Regions from separate parts of the Rhizobium bangladeshense genome, predicted to be linked through region 4. Evidence: riboswitches for the same ligand, from Rfam matches in the RefSeq annotation. Region 4 holds a riboswitch; each other region holds the start of a gene.
What was found. A riboswitch is a leader RNA that binds a small molecule or an ion and turns the genes downstream of it on or off. The one in region 4 is predicted to bind thiamine pyrophosphate.

Region 1 (4,185 bases), on a different replicon from region 4:
TTCGGTCTGCTGACTAGGGGCGACCTGGCCCGCAGACGCCGCCCGATGATAGCCTTGCATCGTCCGATTGCCATTTCGACCAGCGGGCGTTTGCCGCGGCCTTTAAAGACCTGCCATTCCATCCAGCCACCCAAAGCTGTGAAATCAATATATGTAGGTATATATGAAATAATATTTCCTATCACTCACGAACTTTTCACACGGATATTTGCGATGTCTCGAACGAAAAAAGATATAATATAAGATATATCCGTCTCATCTGTTGCGTTGCTGACGTATTTCATGAATTGTCCTGGATAGGAGCTACGATAGCACACCGCAGGAATATTGCTTCCTATGAATGCTGAAATCTTGCCGGCAACATCATGGTCGGGAGGCTTGCACAAGGAGCACGATGACATGCATCAGAAAAAGCAATCAGACAAGCGCCTTGGCTACTCGCATCTGCAGTTGGCAACCATCGACGGCGTGTCGCTGCCTGGTCTGCAATTGTCACTCGAGAGGCAGGAGAGCTCCGGGTCGACGAAGAAGACCTTTTTCCAACAATGGCTCCTAGATTTTGCTTTCGGTTGCGAGCTATTTTATCCGATCCAGCTTTATGAACATCTCGCAACAAGCGAGGGCGAAGACAAAGGCGCTGAACCTTTAAGTGAGAGGCACGAGTATAGAATTGGGAGAATTCGGACCGGCCGCCACGTTCCTCATTTGAAATCCACGTCTCTCGGGTTTCCAAATCCCCAAATGGAAGCGCCGGCTCAGTCGCCAACGCTTTCAAACTCCAACAAAAGGTCGGCGAGCGGATGGAGGTTATTATGGACGACATGGATGCGACACAAGCAAAGGACGGCTCGGGCACACAAGTTTCAACAGGTGCGAACCAGCACGGTTGGAACATCGAAAGATGGTAAGAAAGTCTTTTGGAAACTGACCATTGTGCGGTACACGCGAGCCGCAGTTCAAATCCTGCTGCCGCTATCATATACACTGACAACGCTCGCTCATCGGCAAAAATCAAGGATATTTGGCCCGCAAGGCTTGCCCAATTATACTGCAGAAAGGATTTCATTCTCCATGTCATTATGTCCTGCGAAATGCATTCGTATCGCCGCATTTGCAGCGGCCGCCATCGTGCTGGGCACCCAGGTCGCAATCGCGCAAGAACCGTCTATAGGGTCTCAGTGGCTGAACACGCCGGCATCTCGAGTGGAAGCGCTTGCGGTCCTTCAGACCTTGAATACCAATCTCCTGAGTAATGCCAGTGCTACGTTGACCCTTGACCGCTGGTGCGCCGCGCACAAGCTCGCACCGGAAGGTTCTAAGATTGTAGCTCAGCGTGTGGGCGGGCAAGACAAGCCGGCCGATGAGCACATCCGTGACCTTCTGACCGTCGGACCCGGTGAGCTGATCGCTTATCGCCGCGTCCGCCTGGTCTGCGGCGACCGCGTCTTGTCGGAAGCCGAAAATTGGTATGTACCCGCAAAATTAACTGCAGAGATGAATCAGGCTTTGAAGACCAGCGATATCGCGTTTGGCAGAGCCGTTCAGGCTCTTAATTTCACTCGCACAAACCTGTCTGCCAAGTTGCTCTGGTCCCCTCTATCCGAAGGCTGGGACATGGACGGCTTAACAGCGCATGAAACAAGTTCCCTCAGCCTGCCGCCGTTCCTGCTCGAACATCGTGCCGTACTGAAACTTCGAGACGGCACGCCGTTTAGCGCCTTGGTCGAAAGCTACACGGACAAAGTACTAGACTTTCCAGTTCCGCGCCTGCTTTCTCAATAGCGCTTCTGTATCTCGGTAGATTTGGCGAACTACTCAGAATAAATCGACTGCCTATGCGACAAGGGCGCTTGTCTTGCGGAAGCGTGCCGACCGGACGATTGCCCTTGTCCATCGCTTAATCGCGGCGACACGCACGATAGCCTGTGTGTAACCTGACCCCGAGCCATCGCAGATTGTCGCTTGACAGTCCCCTCGGCAAGCCTCTACCCTTTTCGCATTCACCAGGGGGGTCCCGGCAAGGGGCTGAGATACTGCTGGACAATACGGCTTTGCCGATTGTGGCGCAGTGACCCGTTGAACCTGATCCAGTTCATACTGGCGTAGGGACGGTGCAAGCGCTCGAAGGCAGTGGATTCACGCGTCGAATCCGTGCCGGCGTCTTTTCATCATTCCGGCTGAGGACTGGGTCTCCAATCGAAAACTTGGAGCCTCAAACCATGAATATCGCCGCAAAGAATATCACCCCATCCGTCACCATCGGCCCCTTGCCGGCATCCAGGAAGATCTACATTCGGGGGGACGTCCATCCCGAAATTTGCGTGCCGATGCGCGAAATCAGCCTGCATCCGACATCGGGCGAGCCGCCCGTTGTCGTCTACGACTCGTCCGGCCCCTATACGATCGAGGGCACCGAGATCCGCATCGAACAAGGGCTGCCCTCACTGCGACGTGACTGGGTTCTCGCCCGCGGCGACGTCGAGGCCTATCAGGGCCGTCATGTCCGTCCCGAAGACAACGGCTTTGCCAGCGGCGAAAGGCTGACGCCCGAATTCCCCGCGCTACGCCAGCCGCTGCGCGCAAAGGACGGCAAGGCCGTCACCCAGTTCGCCTATGCGCGCGCCGGTATCATCACGCCGGAAATGGAGTTCATCGCCATCCGCGAAAATCTCGGCCGCAAAGCGAGGGCCGAAGCCATGGTCCGCAGCGGCGAAAGTTTCGGCGCCCAAATTCCGAACCATGTGACGGCGGAATTCGTCCGGCAGGAAGTGGCGGCGGGTCGGGCGATCATCCCCGCCAACATCAACCATCCGGAAGCCGAACCGATGATCATCGGCCGCAATTTTCTGGTGAAGATCAACGCCAATATCGGCAACTCGGCCGTCACCTCATCGATGGCGGAGGAGGTCGAGAAAATGGTCTGGGCGGCCCGCTGGGGCGCCGATACCGTCATGGATCTCTCCACCGGCCGTAACATCCACAACATCCGCGAATGGATCATCCGCAATTCGCCGGTGCCGATCGGTACCGTGCCGCTCTATCAGGCGCTGGAGAAGGTCGAGGGCATTGCCGAGAACCTGACCTGGGAGGTGTATCGCGACACGCTGATCGAACAGGCCGAACAGGGCGTCGACTATTTCACCATCCATGCCGGCGTGCGGCTTCACTACATCCCGCTCACCGCCAACCGCGTGACCGGCATTGTCTCGCGCGGCGGTTCGATCATGGCGAAGTGGTGTCTCCATCATCACCGCGAAAGCTTCCTCTACGAGCATTTCGAGGAGATCTGCGACATCTGCCGCGCCTATGACGTCTCCTTCTCGCTCGGCGATGGCCTGCGCCCCGGCTCGATCGCTGACGCGAATGATGCGGCGCAGTTCGCCGAACTGGAAACACTGGGAGAGCTGACCAAGATCGCCTGGACGAAAGACTGCCAGGTGATGATCGAGGGCCCCGGCCATGTGCCGATGCACAAGATCAAGGAGAACATGGACAAGCAGCTCGAAGTCTGCGGCGAGGCGCCTTTCTACACGCTCGGGCCGCTGACGACCGATATCGCGCCGGGCTACGATCACATCACCTCTGGGATAGGCGCAGCCATGATCGGCTGGTTCGGCACGGCGATGCTCTGCTACGTCACGCCCAAGGAGCATCTGGGGCTTCCCGACCGCAACGACGTGAAGGTAGGCGTCATCACCTACAAGGTCGCCGCCCACGCCGCCGATCTCGCCAAGGGGCATCCGGCCGCGCAACTGCGCGACGACGCGCTCTCCCGCGCCCGTTTCGAATTCCGCTGGGAGGATCAGTTCAACCTCTCGCTGGACCCCGAAACCGCCCGCAGCTTCCACGACGAGACGCTGCCGAAGGAAGCCCATAAGGTGGCGCATTTCTGCTCCATGTGCGGTCCGAAATTCTGCTCCATGCGCATCTCGCACGATATCCGCGCCGAAGCACAGAAGGAAGGTCTGGATGCGATGGCAGCGCGTTATCGCGAGGGCGGAGACCTCTACATGCCGGTAGAAATCCTGCAGCAATCGAGCGAATGAGATGCGTGTTCTTGTCAAAGGGGCCGGCGTTGCCGGCCTGACGATGGCGCATGAGCTGCGCGCTAGAGATGCCGAGGTCACCGTGCTCGATCCATATGACGGCTTCCTGCGTGCTGCTTCGTGGCTCGCGGGCGGAATG
Region 2 (4,185 bases), on a different replicon from region 4:
CTCGGAGGGCTTGTCAACAGGGATTTTCGGATGCGGCGCGGCGGCGCCTGCGATTCTCGTTGCGGCTTCGACGTGAGGTATGGGTCCAATGCAAAACGGCCCGGGAGAGCCGGGCCGTTTTGCATTTGGATCTGTTCGCCGACGCCAGCGCCTATTCGCCCTCTTTCCAAAGCGCGTGGAAATGCTGGACCGGACCGTGCCCGGAGCCCACGCTGAGCTTTCCGGCGGCTGCGACCGCGCCGGCGAGATAATCCTTCGCGATGGCAACGGCCTCTGGCGCCGAGGCGCCTTTGGCGAGTTCGGCGGCCAGTGCGCTGGAGAGCGTGCAGCCGGTGCCGTGGGTATTCTTGGTCGGTACACGTCGGGCCTCGAACCAGTGCAGGCCGTCGGCAATTGAAAGCACGTCGGGGCTTTCCTCACCGTCGAGGTGTCCGCCCTTGACCAGCACGGCGGCCGGACCGAGGGCGCGCAATCGCTCTGCCTGGGCGGCCATCTCCTCGCGATTGGTCGCAACCGGCTGGTGCAGCAGGGCGGCGGCTTCAGGTAGGTTCGGGGTGAGAAGCGTGGCCAACGGCAGCAGCCGCCGGGTCAGCACGTCGACCGCGTCAGGCTCAAGCAGGGTGGCACCGCCCTTGGCGATCATCACCGGGTCGAGGACGATGGGAATGCCGCGCCGGTCAGCAAGGGCTGCGGCGACGGCCTCGGCGATGGCGGCATTGGCGATCATGCCGATCTTGACGGCGTCGACGCGCACATCGGCAAAGACGGCATCGATCTGGTCGGCGACGAATTGCGGCGGCACCAGATGCACGCCGGTCACACCCTGCGTGTTCTGCGCCGTCAGCGCGGTCAGCACAGCCATGCCGTAGACGCCGCGGGCGGAAAAGGCCTTGAGGTCGGCCTGGATGCCGGCGCCGCCGGATGGATCGGAGCCGGCGATGGAGAGAACGTTGCGGATCATGGGCGGACCTTTCGGATTTCTGCGGCGATGCGGCGCGTGGCCGCCTCGGGGTCTGGCGTGCCCGCGATGGCGGAGACGACGGCAAGTCCTCTGGCGCCGGCGGCAAATACCTCGGCCACGTGGCTCGCCTTGAGGCCGCCGATGGCGACCGACGGCACCGGCGAGGCCTTCACCAGCCTTGCAAGACCGTCAAAGCCGATTGGCTGTTTGTGGTCGGCCTTGGTCGGGGTCGCAAAGACCGGTCCGACGCCGGTATAATCAACGAGACCGGGATCGACGGCGCTAGCAAGCGGCGCTGTCTCGACCGAGAGGCCGAGGATCATGTCGGGACCGATCATAGTCCGTGCCGTGCGCGCATCCATGTCCTCCTGGCCGATATGCAGGCCGTCGGCACCTATGGCGACCGCTGCCTCGACATCGTCATTGACGATAAGCAGCGCGCCGGTTCCCGCAAGCGCTTGTTTCAAGGCTCGGCCGGTCTCGATCATTCTGGGCGTGCCCGCATGTTTGTCGCGCAGCTGCACCATCGTCGCGCCGCCGGCAACGGCAAGGCGCGCGGTCTCGATCATGCCGATCGCGGCGCAGAGATCGGAATCGAGAACGAGATAGAGCGAAAGGTCGAAGCGCTTCATGCAACCGATACCCTTGCCCTGGCATCGAGCGTTTCGGCGTCGATCGCAGCCAGCGCATCGAGGAAGCGCCAGGAGAAGGAGCCCGGGCCGGCGGCACCCAGCGCCGCATCTTCGCCGGCAACGGCGAAGGTCGCAAGCGCGGCGACAGTCGCGCCGAAGATATCCTCGGGCGCGGTCGCGGCGAAGGCGCCGACGAGGCAGGTAAGCGAGCAACCGAGCGCGGTGACCTGCGGCATCAGGGCCGACCCACCCTGAATGCGCACGGCCCTTTCACCATCGGTGACGAAATCGACCGCACCGGTGACGGCAACGACGGCTTGCTGCCGCTCCGCCAGCCGCCGTGCCGAATCCTCCGCCTGTTCGACCGGGTCGCGGCTGTCGACGCCCTGGCCGCGGCTCTCTCCGCCAGCAAGCGCGATGATCTCGGACGCGTTGCCGCGGATGATCGTCGGCTTGAGCGCCAGGAGATCGGCGACCGCTGCGCGGCGGAAGGCCGTCGCGTAATGCGCGACTGGATCGAGCACCCATGGTTTGCCGGCTGCGTTGGCGGCCTTCGCCGCCGTCTGCATGCCGTCGATCCATTGCGTCGACAGCGTGCCGATGTTGATGGTCAATGCATTCGCGATACCGGCGAATTCACCGGCTTCTTCAGCGGCATGCACCATGGCGGGCGAAGCACCCGACGCAAGCAGAACATTGGCCGCGATGTTCATGGCGACATAATTGGTGATGCACTGGACGAGCGGCGGCTTTTCGCGCATCGCCTTCAGCATGGTTCCCGACGTGAACTTTCTTTGCATGGCGCCCCTTTCAGGCGGGGGCGGGCGCGGGGCGCGCCTCTCACGGCGGGTTCCCGAGCGACTCCCTCCGCCGGCATTATCCGGTTCAGGTTCGAAGGGTTCTTCTCAGCCCGTCTGTCGACGAACGCCCCTGTCTCTCAATCGTGCTCTTTTCGCAGAGAAGGGCGCGGCTGTCACTCCGAAAATGACAATTCGGGTATAGTGGCTACCCTTGGGCGTGGATGTTACTGCGGTGCTTCGGAGCGCAATCCTGACGAAATCCCCCTAACTCAAATCATGAAGACCCGTCGTGATCGCGGCCGCGATCGAAAACTCCGAAAACCGCACCGTCAGCCCCCTGCGCTCCGGCGTGCAGGCTGTCGGCCCCACCTCGTAACGGTCTGCAGCCGGGAAGGGCGCTAACCGCAGCAACGCCCAGAAGCGCCCATTGCGTGAAGCCTGGATTCGCATCGCTCCGTTTGCGACGGTGACGCGGATGTGGAAATCCTCCAGTTCCTTGAAGGGCTGCGATACCGACCAGTCGGATCTGCCGTCGGTAACGACGGTGCTGAGGAAGGCTTCGCCGTCGGTGAATTCGACGCCTGTCTTCAACCAGCGGCTCTCGTCGAGGCGCACCATCAGGCCGGCCTGGTCGTAGAGGGTGCGGAACTCGCCCTGGACGCGGATCTGTGCGGTGAAGCTGTCGCCGGTGGGAAAGGCGAGGAAGTGGCCGGTGTCGCGGGTGAAGCCGTAATAGGTCTCGCGCCAGAAATCGGTCTTTTCGTCCGTTGTGATCGTCAGGCCGGTTTCGTCGGCGTGCCAGCTGGCCGGTTCGTTCAGCCATTGTCCCTGGTTGAAGTCGATGCTCATTCGATCCTCCCTTTGTTGAAGTCCTGACGCTGCCGATTCTCCATGTTCGTATCATGCGCGACCTTCGCGCAGGCAGCCAGTCTCGGCCGGCGATGTTGTGCTCTCTCAGGCATTTCAGCCTCCGCCGCAGACATAATCCGCGGCTTCGGCTTGACACGATAGTTCCAGCTTCTATTCTGTTACAAAAAGATGAATTACATAATTGTGGAACTAAATCGGGAGCTCTTACATGAAAACGCTTGTCGCATTCCTTCTCGGCACCGCGCTCGTCGCCCTGCCTTCGACCCTCTCTGCCCAGGAAAAGGGCGGCGTCATCAATGTCGCGACGATCGGCGAGCCGCCGACGCTTGATCCGATGTCGTCGACGGCCGATCTCGTCGGCATCGTCACGCAGCATATTTTCGAAACGCTCTATACCTTCGACAAGAGCTGGAACGTCACGCCGCTGCTGGCCGAGAGCCTGCCTGAGATCAGCGCCGACGGCAAAACCTATACGATCAAACTCAGAACCGGCATCAAGTTCCACGACAATACAGACATGACGTCGGAGGATGTCGTCGCCTCCCTTAACCGCTGGATGAAGATCGCCTCGCGCGGCAAGCAGGTGGCCGGCTTCATCGACAAGGTCACCGCCGCCGATCCGGCGACCGTGACGATCACGCTGAAGCAGCCCTATGCGCCGCTGACCTCGCTGCTGGCCTTCAACAATTCGGCGGCAATCATCATCCCGTCGGAAAAGCAGGACGAACCGATGAAGGAATTCATCGGCACTGGCCCCTATATGCTGAAAGAGCGCAAGGCAGATCAGTATATTCAGCTCGTCCGCTTCGACGGGTATGTCCCGCGCAGCGGCGAGAGCGATGGTTATGGTGGCGCCCGTCATCAATATCTCGATGAAATCCGCTTCGTACCGGTGCCGGACCCGAACACCCGCGTCGAGGCC
Region 3 (4,185 bases), on a different replicon from region 4:
GCCGCCGGTGAGCGCGGAAATTGAAACGGTGTTGACGATGGCAGCGCCTTGCGCGGCTTTCAATGCCGGCAGCAACGCACGCGTCAGCGCCACCACCGACGTCTGGTTCAAGCGGACGATCGTTTCATAATCTGCGTCAGTCAGTGTCGCAGCCGGAAAACGGCCGAGCATGGTGCCGGCGTTGTTGACCAGCACATGCACCTTGTCGAAAAAGGCGAGCGCATTTTCAGCAAATTGCGCAGCACCGCCGACGGCGGTGAAATCGGCGTGCAACAGCAGCGCCCGCCTTTCCGATTCAGCCGTCAGCAGAAAATCCGGCAGGTCCCGTTCGGGTTTGCGACCGGTATGGACGATCACTTTCGCGCCGCAGTCCAGAAACTGCCGCGCCACTTCGAGGCCGATGCCCCGCCCGGCGCCGGTCACGACGACATTGCGATTTTCGAATAGTCTCGGATGGAACACGAAGCCGTCCTCCTCGCGGACAATGCCGCCTGTTGCGCCATTCGCCCTTAACATATGAGCGCGCCCGCCGAAAGAAAGGCAGGCATCATCTTTCCGCGAGAGGCTAGGGCTCTCCCCTGAAAGCTCATACTTCGTTTTCGGCCTCCAGCAGCCGCGCGCCCGGCCCTTCCTCGCCGAGTCGATCGAAGGGATTGCGCAAAGGGCAGCTTTCGATCGACAGGCAGCCGCAGCCGATGCAGCCGGTCAGGCGGTCTCGCAGCAGGCTGAACTGCCTGATTCGCGCATCGAGTTCATTCTTCCAGCGCGCCGACAGCGTCTGCCAGTCGGCGACTGTCGGCGTGCGTCCCTGCGGCAGGGAGGCAAATGCCGTCTGGATTTCCGAAAGCGGAATGCCGACACGTTGCGCCACCTTGATGATGCCGAGCCGGCGAAGCACATCGCGTCCGTAGCGCCGCTGGTTGCCGCGCGTGCGGATACTCGAGATCAGCCCCTTGGCCTCATAGAAATGCAGCGCCGATACGGCAAGACCACTGCGTTGCGCCACTTCTCCGACCGTCAGAAGCCTTCCGAGCGGCGTTGCAGAAACCGTATTCATTCCTATTGACCTCAACATTGGTTGAGGTTTTATAACCCCTCCTCCCTCGGCCGTGAAGCCGCGGCGCAGGCAAGAGCGACGGTGAGACCGTCGATCGATACAGGTGAAATGACGACATCGACGCTTGCCGCCATACCGATCACCCCTGCCGAATAGCCGCCTGAGAGGTGAGCGCTCGGGTTCCGTTCCCGGCAGGTACGGAACCTCGGAAAACACCCGGACAGGACCTCCGTCCGGGTGTTTTTTATCTGCGGTCCCATCCGGCCAGACGGACTGCTTTGCAATTTTGCGGTTGCGGCAGGAAGACCCGAATGATAGTTTTCGCTGCAATAACAGGGGAGCTCCGTGTCGCCGGGGCTGAGATGCGAGGTGCAAGTCTCCGGACCCTTCTAAGCTGATCTGGGTAATGCCAGCGGAGCGAGGTCCAAATGTTTTCCGGCGCGCAAGTGTCACTTTACCCCACGTCCGGCAGTTCCGCCTGCATCATTATCGCTACCGTCATGGCAATCGCCCTCAAGCGGGTGCGGCCGCGCATCGAGACCGATGCCGTCGACAAGTTGCCACGAACGGCCCGACGAAAGCCTGAAATCGAACGCCGATGACATCGCCACGACCATCGGATTCGCGTCTTGCGACGCTCCGCCTCGCCATCTATCGCGCGATGCCCGCCTTGCTCGCAGGCTTTGCCTTTCTCGCGGCATGGGAACTTTACGTCGATCTTTCCGGCATAAAACCTTCCATCCTGCCGGCACCTTCGCGCATCCTTATCCAGGGCTGGCTGAACCGAGAGGCACTGATATCAAACACTTGGCCGACGCTCGGTGCCACGCTCGGCGGTTTCGCGCTGTCACTCGCCTTCGCCTTCGTCTCTTCCATCCTGATGGACTTCATGCCCTTCATGCGCCGCGCATTGCTGCCGATCTTCATCGCCAGCCAGACCTTGCCGCTGGTGGCGATCGCACCTCTTGTCGTTCTGTGGTTCGGTTTCGGCCTCTTGCCGAAAATATTGCTGGTGGCGCTCGTCACCTTCTTCCCGCTGCTCGTCGCTCTGCTTCAGGGCTATGAGGCGACCGACCGTGACATTGCCGAGCTCTTGAACTCGATGAAAGCGAGCCGCTGGCGCATTTTCCGCCTGGCGCGGCTTCCCTCCTCGCTGCCCTATTTCTTCGCCGGCCTCAGGATCTCGATCACCTATGCCGTCGTCGGCGCAATTTTCGCCGAATATGCCGGTGCCGCGCGCGGCCTCGGCATCTATATCCTCAACGCCAAGAACAATTTCCGTCCCGATCTGGTGCTTGCCGCCGTTATCGTCAGCGCTCTGTTGACGCTCTGCCTCTTCGCGCTGACGTTGCTGATCCAGCGTTTCGTCATGCCCTGGCAGCCATCCCAGGAACGACGCCGATGACCGGTCAGATGCTTGAGCTGCGCAACATCTCGAAGTCCTTCGACGGCATGAAGGTTTTGGGCGACATTTCGCTCGCTGTCGCAAACGGCGAGTTCGTCTCGATCGTCGGCCCATCCGGTTCCGGAAAATCGACCGTTCTGAGACTGCTGACGCAGGCGCTGCGGCCCGATTCCGGCAACATGTTTTTTAATGGTGCGGCATTGGAAGAGACGCCACATTCCTTTGCCTTCATGCCGCAACGCGATGCGCTGATGCCCTGGCGCCGGATCATCGACAATGCCGCCCTCGGGCTGGAAGTGAAGGGCATGAGCCGGCGGGCCGCCCGCGCCGCTGTTGCGCCGCTCTTCGATCGGTTCGGCCTCGCCAGCTTCGAACATCACTACCCCGCCTCCCTTTCCGGCGGCATGCGCCAGCGTGCTGCGCTGCTGCGCACCGTCATCCAGAAACAGGACATGCTTCTGCTCGACGAGCCCTTCGGCGCGCTCGATGCGCTGACCCGCACGCAGATCCAGGAGTGGCTGCAAGGCATGTGGACCGAACATCGCTGGACGGCGCTGCTGATCACCCACGATGTCCGTGAGGCCGTTTTTCTCTCCGATCGGATCTACGTGCTGTCTGCCCGTCCGGCGCGCGTCATCCGCGAATTCCGCGTTCCCCTGCCCCGCCCGAGAAGCATCGCCGACCTCGGCTCGCCGGCGGCCCAGGCGATAGAGACCGAAATCCTGCAAACCCTGCTTCATCCGCTAGAACAGGATGATTTTAGGCCGTCGGCCTAAAATCTGAATCCTGTTCTGATTTAAAGAGTTAGAGCCTGATGTCGTCCGAAAACCGCTCACAATTTTCGGCATCATCTCTAGAGACCTGAGGAGGTCACCATGCTGCTGCTCACCCGTCGACAGACGATTCTCGCCGCTATCGCAACAAGCCTCGCCGGCCGCGCCGCCTTTGCTCAATCGGCGCCGGCAAAGGTTCGCATCGCGCTCGACTGGACGCCCAACACGAACCATATCGGCATTTACGTCGCCAAGGAGAAGGGCTTTTATGCGGCCGCCGGCCTCGATGTCGAGATTCTACCCTTTACCGACACCAGCGCCGGCACGCTGGTGTCGAACGGAGTTGCCGACTTCGGCATCAGCAGCGAGATCGAGGCCCTAACGCAGCGTGCCGGCGGCGGTGACGTGAAGATGGTCTACGGCGTCGTCCAGACGGAAACCGCACGCCTGATCTTCAAGGGCGGGCGCGACGACATCAAGAGGCCTCGAGATCTCGACGGCAAGACCTATGGCGGCTTCGGTGGCACCTGGGAGAGCGCGTTGGTCTCGGCGATGATCCGCAATGACGGCGGCAAGGGGGACGTCAAGACCGTCACCCTCGGCACCTCCGCCTATGAGGCGCTGGACAATGGCTCGATTGACTTCACGCTGGAGATCTACACCTGGGAAGGCATCGCCGCCGAACTGGAAAACCGGAAGATCGGCCGCTTCCACTATTCTGATTATGGCATTCCAGACGAGCAGACGACGGTCATCGTTTCCAGCGACGCCTATCTCTCGGCAAGTCGAGAACACGCCCGCGCCTTCATCCAGGCGACGCGTCAAGGCTATGTCTACTCCATCGACCATCCCGACGAAGCCTGCGACTTGCTGATTGCCGGAAGTAACGGTGCTCTGATGAACACGGAACTGGTAAGAGCATCTCAGAAGGCGTTGATCGAAGGCCATTT
Region 4 (4,185 bases):
ACGCATGATTACGTCGATTCCTTCAAGGACATCGCCGCCCTCGACGGCCGGCCGGTCATCCATTACGACCAGCTCGGCAACGGCAATTCCACCCGCCTTCCTGACAAGGGCCCGGATTTCTGGACGGTCGGTCTCTTCCTCGAAGAGCTGGACGAACTGCTGGCCCACCTCGGCATCCAGCATCGTTACGCCTTTCTGGGCCAGTCCTGGGGCGGCATGCTCGGCGCCGAACATGCGGTGCGCCGGCCGCAGGGTTTGAAAGCCCTGGTTATCGCCAATTCGCCGGCCAACATGCACACCTGGGTTGCCGAGGCCAACCGGCTGCGGCAGGAATTGCCGAAGGAGGTGCAGGACACGCTGCTGAAGCACGAACACGCCGGAAGCCTCACCGATCCGGACTATATCGCCGCCTCCCGCGTCTTCTATGATCGCCATGTCTGCCGCGTGGCGCCATGGCCGCCCGAGGTGGCGCGCACCTTTGCCATCATGGACGAAGACAACACCGTCTATCGCAACATGAACGGCCCGACGGAATTCCACGTCATCGGAACGATGAAGGATTGGACGATCGAAGACCGGCTCGATCGCATCGAAGCACCGACGCTGCTGATCTCGGGCAAATATGACGAGGCGACGCCCCTGGTCGTCAGGCCCTATCTCGATCGCGTCCCCGGCTGCGAGTGGGTGCTCTTCGAAAATTCCAGCCATATGCCGCATGTCGAGGAAAGGCCGCTGTGCATGGCGACCGTTTCCCGCTTCCTGTCGCGGCACGACTGAAGCATGGACCGGTCGTCACGATCGGCCGGCCAGCCATTTCTTCGCGACCCGGCAAGCCATCGTATAGGCCGGATCGAAGACGTTGCCGACATCGTAACGCACTACCTGGCCCAGCAGATGGCTTGCAGCCGTCCTGTCCAGACCATAATCGGACGCCAGCCAGTTCAGCATTTCACTCGTCGCATGCTGAAGCGCCTGATCGAGGGGCCGGGCATTGCCGATCGTGAAGATGTCTTCAGCGGTTTCTCCGCGCGGCCAGACCAGCCCAGACTTCTTTTCCACCGTCAGCCGCACCGTGACCTCGAAACTGGTCTCGATGCCGGTGCCGACAATCTCGCCATCTCCCTGCACGGCATGGCAGTCGCCCAAAAAGAACAGGGCGCCCGGCGCCGATATTGGGAAGCGAACCGTGGTGCCGGGGCCGAACAGGCGATAGTCCATGTTGCCGCCATATTCGCCACTGGTCGCGGTCGATATCGCCTGGGCGAGGGCGGGCGCGACCCCGAAACAGCCGATCATCGGCGCGAGGGGCAGAACGAAATTCTCGAGACCCGCGACCGGCTCCGACAGCCGGACGGTCAATGCTTCGCGGTCGATGGTCCAGAGAGCGGTATCGCGCGGCGGAAGGCCGCGAACCGTTTCAGGGTCGACAACATTGGCCGCGACGATGCTTCGGGTAAAACCAGTGCCCCTGGTTGGCGTCATGCTGATGATATCTACCTTCAGCGCATCACCGGCCTCCGCACCCTCCACGAAAATTGGGCCGTTCATCGGGTTCGGACCAGATGCCCGCCTGATGCCGTCCTTGTCATAGCCGATGGCGTCGAGCGTTTCCGTGACCACGGTATCGCCACTCGCGATACGGAGCGCCACCGGCAGGGAACCGATGACATTATGGAAGATCGTCGGAATGAAGCGATGCGTGGTCATGAGAATCCCGTTTGTTCAACGTACCGGCTGCTGCTGAATGCCCGCAGAGAACTCAACACTAGACCAGAGATCTCGGGGTGCCAATCCTGCCTGGCACGGGGCCTCCATCAACCTCCGCAGCGAAGCGCGCGGCTGGGCCCCGCACTGCTATGCTCATGAAACGCCAGAGGGATTTCCCTTCAGGCTGCCTCCTTCTTTTTCCATCGTGGTCAAATTCAAACCATTGCACCGGAACGGATAAGGAGAGGCCTTCTTGACATCGGGGCCGCTCCGGTCTTTGATGCCGCGCATTCACCAGGGGTGTCCCGGCAAGGGGCTGAGATTCTGCTGAACAATACGGCTTTGCCGATTGTGGCGCAGTGACCCGTTGAACCTGATCCAGTTCATACTGGCGTAGGGACGGTGCGGACGCTGCGGCTGTCAGGCGGATTTCGCTTTGTCGCTTGAGGCGTCTTTCCATCATTCCAACACTGGAACTGGGTCTCCAAACGTCAAACCTTGGAGCCTCACCCATGAATATTGCCGCACCCAAGCTTACTCCCGTGGTCACCACCGGCCCGCTTCCGGCCTCGAGCAAGGTCGTAAAGCCCGGAACACTCTATCCGGATCTTCGCGTGCCTATGCGGGAAATCAGCCTTCACCCGACCTCGGGCGAACCACCGGTCACGGTCTACGATTCCTCCGGTCCCTATACTGACCCGCAACATACGGTCTCGATCGACGCCGGGCTGCCGCGTTTGCGCGAAAACTGGATCAAGGCGCGTGGCGATGTCGAAGCCTATGAAGGCCGGCTGGTGAAGCCTGAAGACAATGGTTTTGCCGCAGGCGAGCGGCTGACGCCGGAATTCCCCATTCGCAACACACCGCTCAAGGCAAAGACGGGCCGCGCCGTCACCCAGCTCGCCTATGCGCGTGCCGGCATCGTCACGCCGGAAATGGAGTTCATCGCGATCCGCGAAAACCTCGGCCGGCAGGCCGCGAAGGAGGCGCTGACCCGCGACGGCGAGAGCTTTGGTGCTGATATTCCCGATTTCGTCACGCCCGAATTCGTCCGGCGGGAAGTCGCGGCGGGCCGGGCGATCATTCCGGCCAACATCAACCACCCAGAGTCCGAACCGATGATCATCGGCCGTAATTTCCTGGTGAAGATCAATGCCAATATCGGCAACTCGGCCGTCACCTCGTCGATGGCGGAGGAGGTGGAAAAGATGGTCTGGGCGATCCGCTGGGGCGCCGACACGGTGATGGACCTTTCCACCGGCCGCAACATTCACAATATCCGGGAATGGATCATTCGCAATTCGCCGGTTCCGATCGGAACGGTGCCGCTCTATCAGGCGCTTGAAAAGGTGAACGGCATTGCCGAGGATCTCAGCTGGGAGGTCTATCGCGATACGCTGATCGAACAGGCCGAGCAGGGCGTCGACTATTTCACCATTCATGCGGGCGTGCGGCTTGCCTATATCCCGCTCACCGTCAATCGTGTCACCGGCATCGTCTCACGCGGCGGCTCTATCATGGCCAAGTGGTGTCTGCATCATCACAAGGAGAGCTTTCTCTACGAGCATTTCGAGGAAATCTGCGAGATCTGCCGCGCCTACGACGTCTCCTTCTCGCTTGGAGACGGCCTTCGCCCTGGCTCGATCGCCGATGCCAATGACGCAGCGCAATTTGCCGAGCTCGAAACCCTCGGCGAACTGACCAAAATCGCCTGGGCCAGGGATTGCCAGGTGATGATCGAAGGTCCCGGCCACGTGCCGATGCACAAGATCAAGGAGAATATGGATAAGCAGCTCAAGGTTTGCGGCGAGGCTCCCTTCTATACGCTCGGACCCCTGACCACCGACATCGCACCTGGCTATGATCATATTACCTCCGGCATCGGAGCCGCGATGATCGGGTGGTTCGGCACAGCCATGCTCTGCTACGTCACGCCGAAGGAGCATCTGGGGCTGCCGGATCGCAGCGACGTCAAGACCGGCGTCATCACCTACAAGATCGCCGCTCATGCCGCCGATCTTGCCAAGGGCCATCCGGCCGCCCGCATCCGCGACGACGCGCTGTCGCGGGCACGCTTCGAATTCCGCTGGGAAGACCAGTTCAACCTGTCTCTGGATCCGGAAACGGCGCGTTCCTTCCATGACGAGACTTTGCCGAAGGAGGCGCACAAGGTGGCGCATTTCTGCTCGATGTGCGGCCCGAAATTCTGTTCCATGCGTATTTCCCACGACATTCGCGCCGAAGCCCAGAAAGAAGGACTGGAAGCCATGGCCGCCAGGTATCGCGACGGCGGCGACCTCTACATGCCCGTCGCCGAGGCCGCGAAACCGCCTTCCGGAGAATGACGATGCGCATCCTCGTCAAGGGGGCCGGCGTTGCCGGCCTCACCGTTGCGTGGCAGCTCTATCGGCACGGCTTCCGCGTCAGCGTCGCTGAGCAAGCCGACCGGGTCGGCGCCGGCGCTTCCGGCTTTGCCGG

Region 1: linked by a shared signal. The riboswitch ahead of thiC (phosphomethylpyrimidine synthase ThiC) and the one ahead of thiC (phosphomethylpyrimidine synthase ThiC) in region 4 are both predicted to bind thiamine pyrophosphate.
Region 2: linked by a shared signal. The riboswitch ahead of thiM (hydroxyethylthiazole kinase) and the one ahead of thiC (phosphomethylpyrimidine synthase ThiC) in region 4 are both predicted to bind thiamine pyrophosphate.
Region 3: linked by a shared signal. The riboswitch ahead of J2J98_RS19670 (ABC transporter permease) and the one ahead of thiC (phosphomethylpyrimidine synthase ThiC) in region 4 are both predicted to bind thiamine pyrophosphate.

What each region holds. Positions count from the first base shown of each region.
Region 1 covers NZ_CP071615.1:333,363-337,547, reverse strand. The annotation lists partial or broken gene J2J98_RS27550 (IS5/IS1182 family transposase) at 1-128, opposite strand, end outside; gene J2J98_RS27540 (hypothetical protein) at 1,072-1,782, shown strand; TPP riboswitch at 1,996-2,127, shown strand; gene thiC (phosphomethylpyrimidine synthase ThiC) at 2,220-4,046, shown strand; gene thiO (glycine oxidase ThiO) at 4,048-4,185, shown strand, end outside.
Region 2 covers NZ_CP071614.1:331,811-335,995, forward strand. The annotation lists gene thiD (bifunctional hydroxymethylpyrimidine kinase/phosphomethylpyrimidine kinase) at 152-961, opposite strand; gene thiE (thiamine phosphate synthase) at 958-1,593, opposite strand; gene thiM (hydroxyethylthiazole kinase) at 1,590-2,393, opposite strand; TPP riboswitch at 2,439-2,535, opposite strand; gene J2J98_RS25475 (DUF1349 domain-containing protein) at 2,658-3,242, opposite strand; gene J2J98_RS25480 (ABC transporter substrate-binding protein) at 3,472-4,185, shown strand, end outside.
Region 3 covers NZ_CP071612.1:4,081,195-4,085,379, forward strand. The annotation lists gene J2J98_RS19660 (SDR family NAD(P)-dependent oxidoreductase) at 1-462, opposite strand, end outside; gene soxR (redox-sensitive transcriptional activator SoxR) at 587-1,057, opposite strand; TPP riboswitch at 1,382-1,495, shown strand; gene J2J98_RS19670 (ABC transporter permease) at 1,656-2,462, shown strand; partial or broken gene J2J98_RS19675 (ABC transporter ATP-binding protein) at 2,459-3,270, shown strand; gene J2J98_RS19680 (ABC transporter substrate-binding protein) at 3,338-4,185, shown strand, end outside.
Region 4 covers NZ_CP071617.1:153,999-158,183, reverse strand. The annotation lists gene J2J98_RS29890 (proline iminopeptidase-family hydrolase) at 1-777, shown strand, start outside; gene J2J98_RS29885 (acetamidase/formamidase family protein) at 793-1,707, opposite strand; TPP riboswitch at 1,994-2,125, shown strand; gene thiC (phosphomethylpyrimidine synthase ThiC) at 2,220-4,052, shown strand; gene thiO (glycine oxidase ThiO) at 4,055-4,185, shown strand, end outside.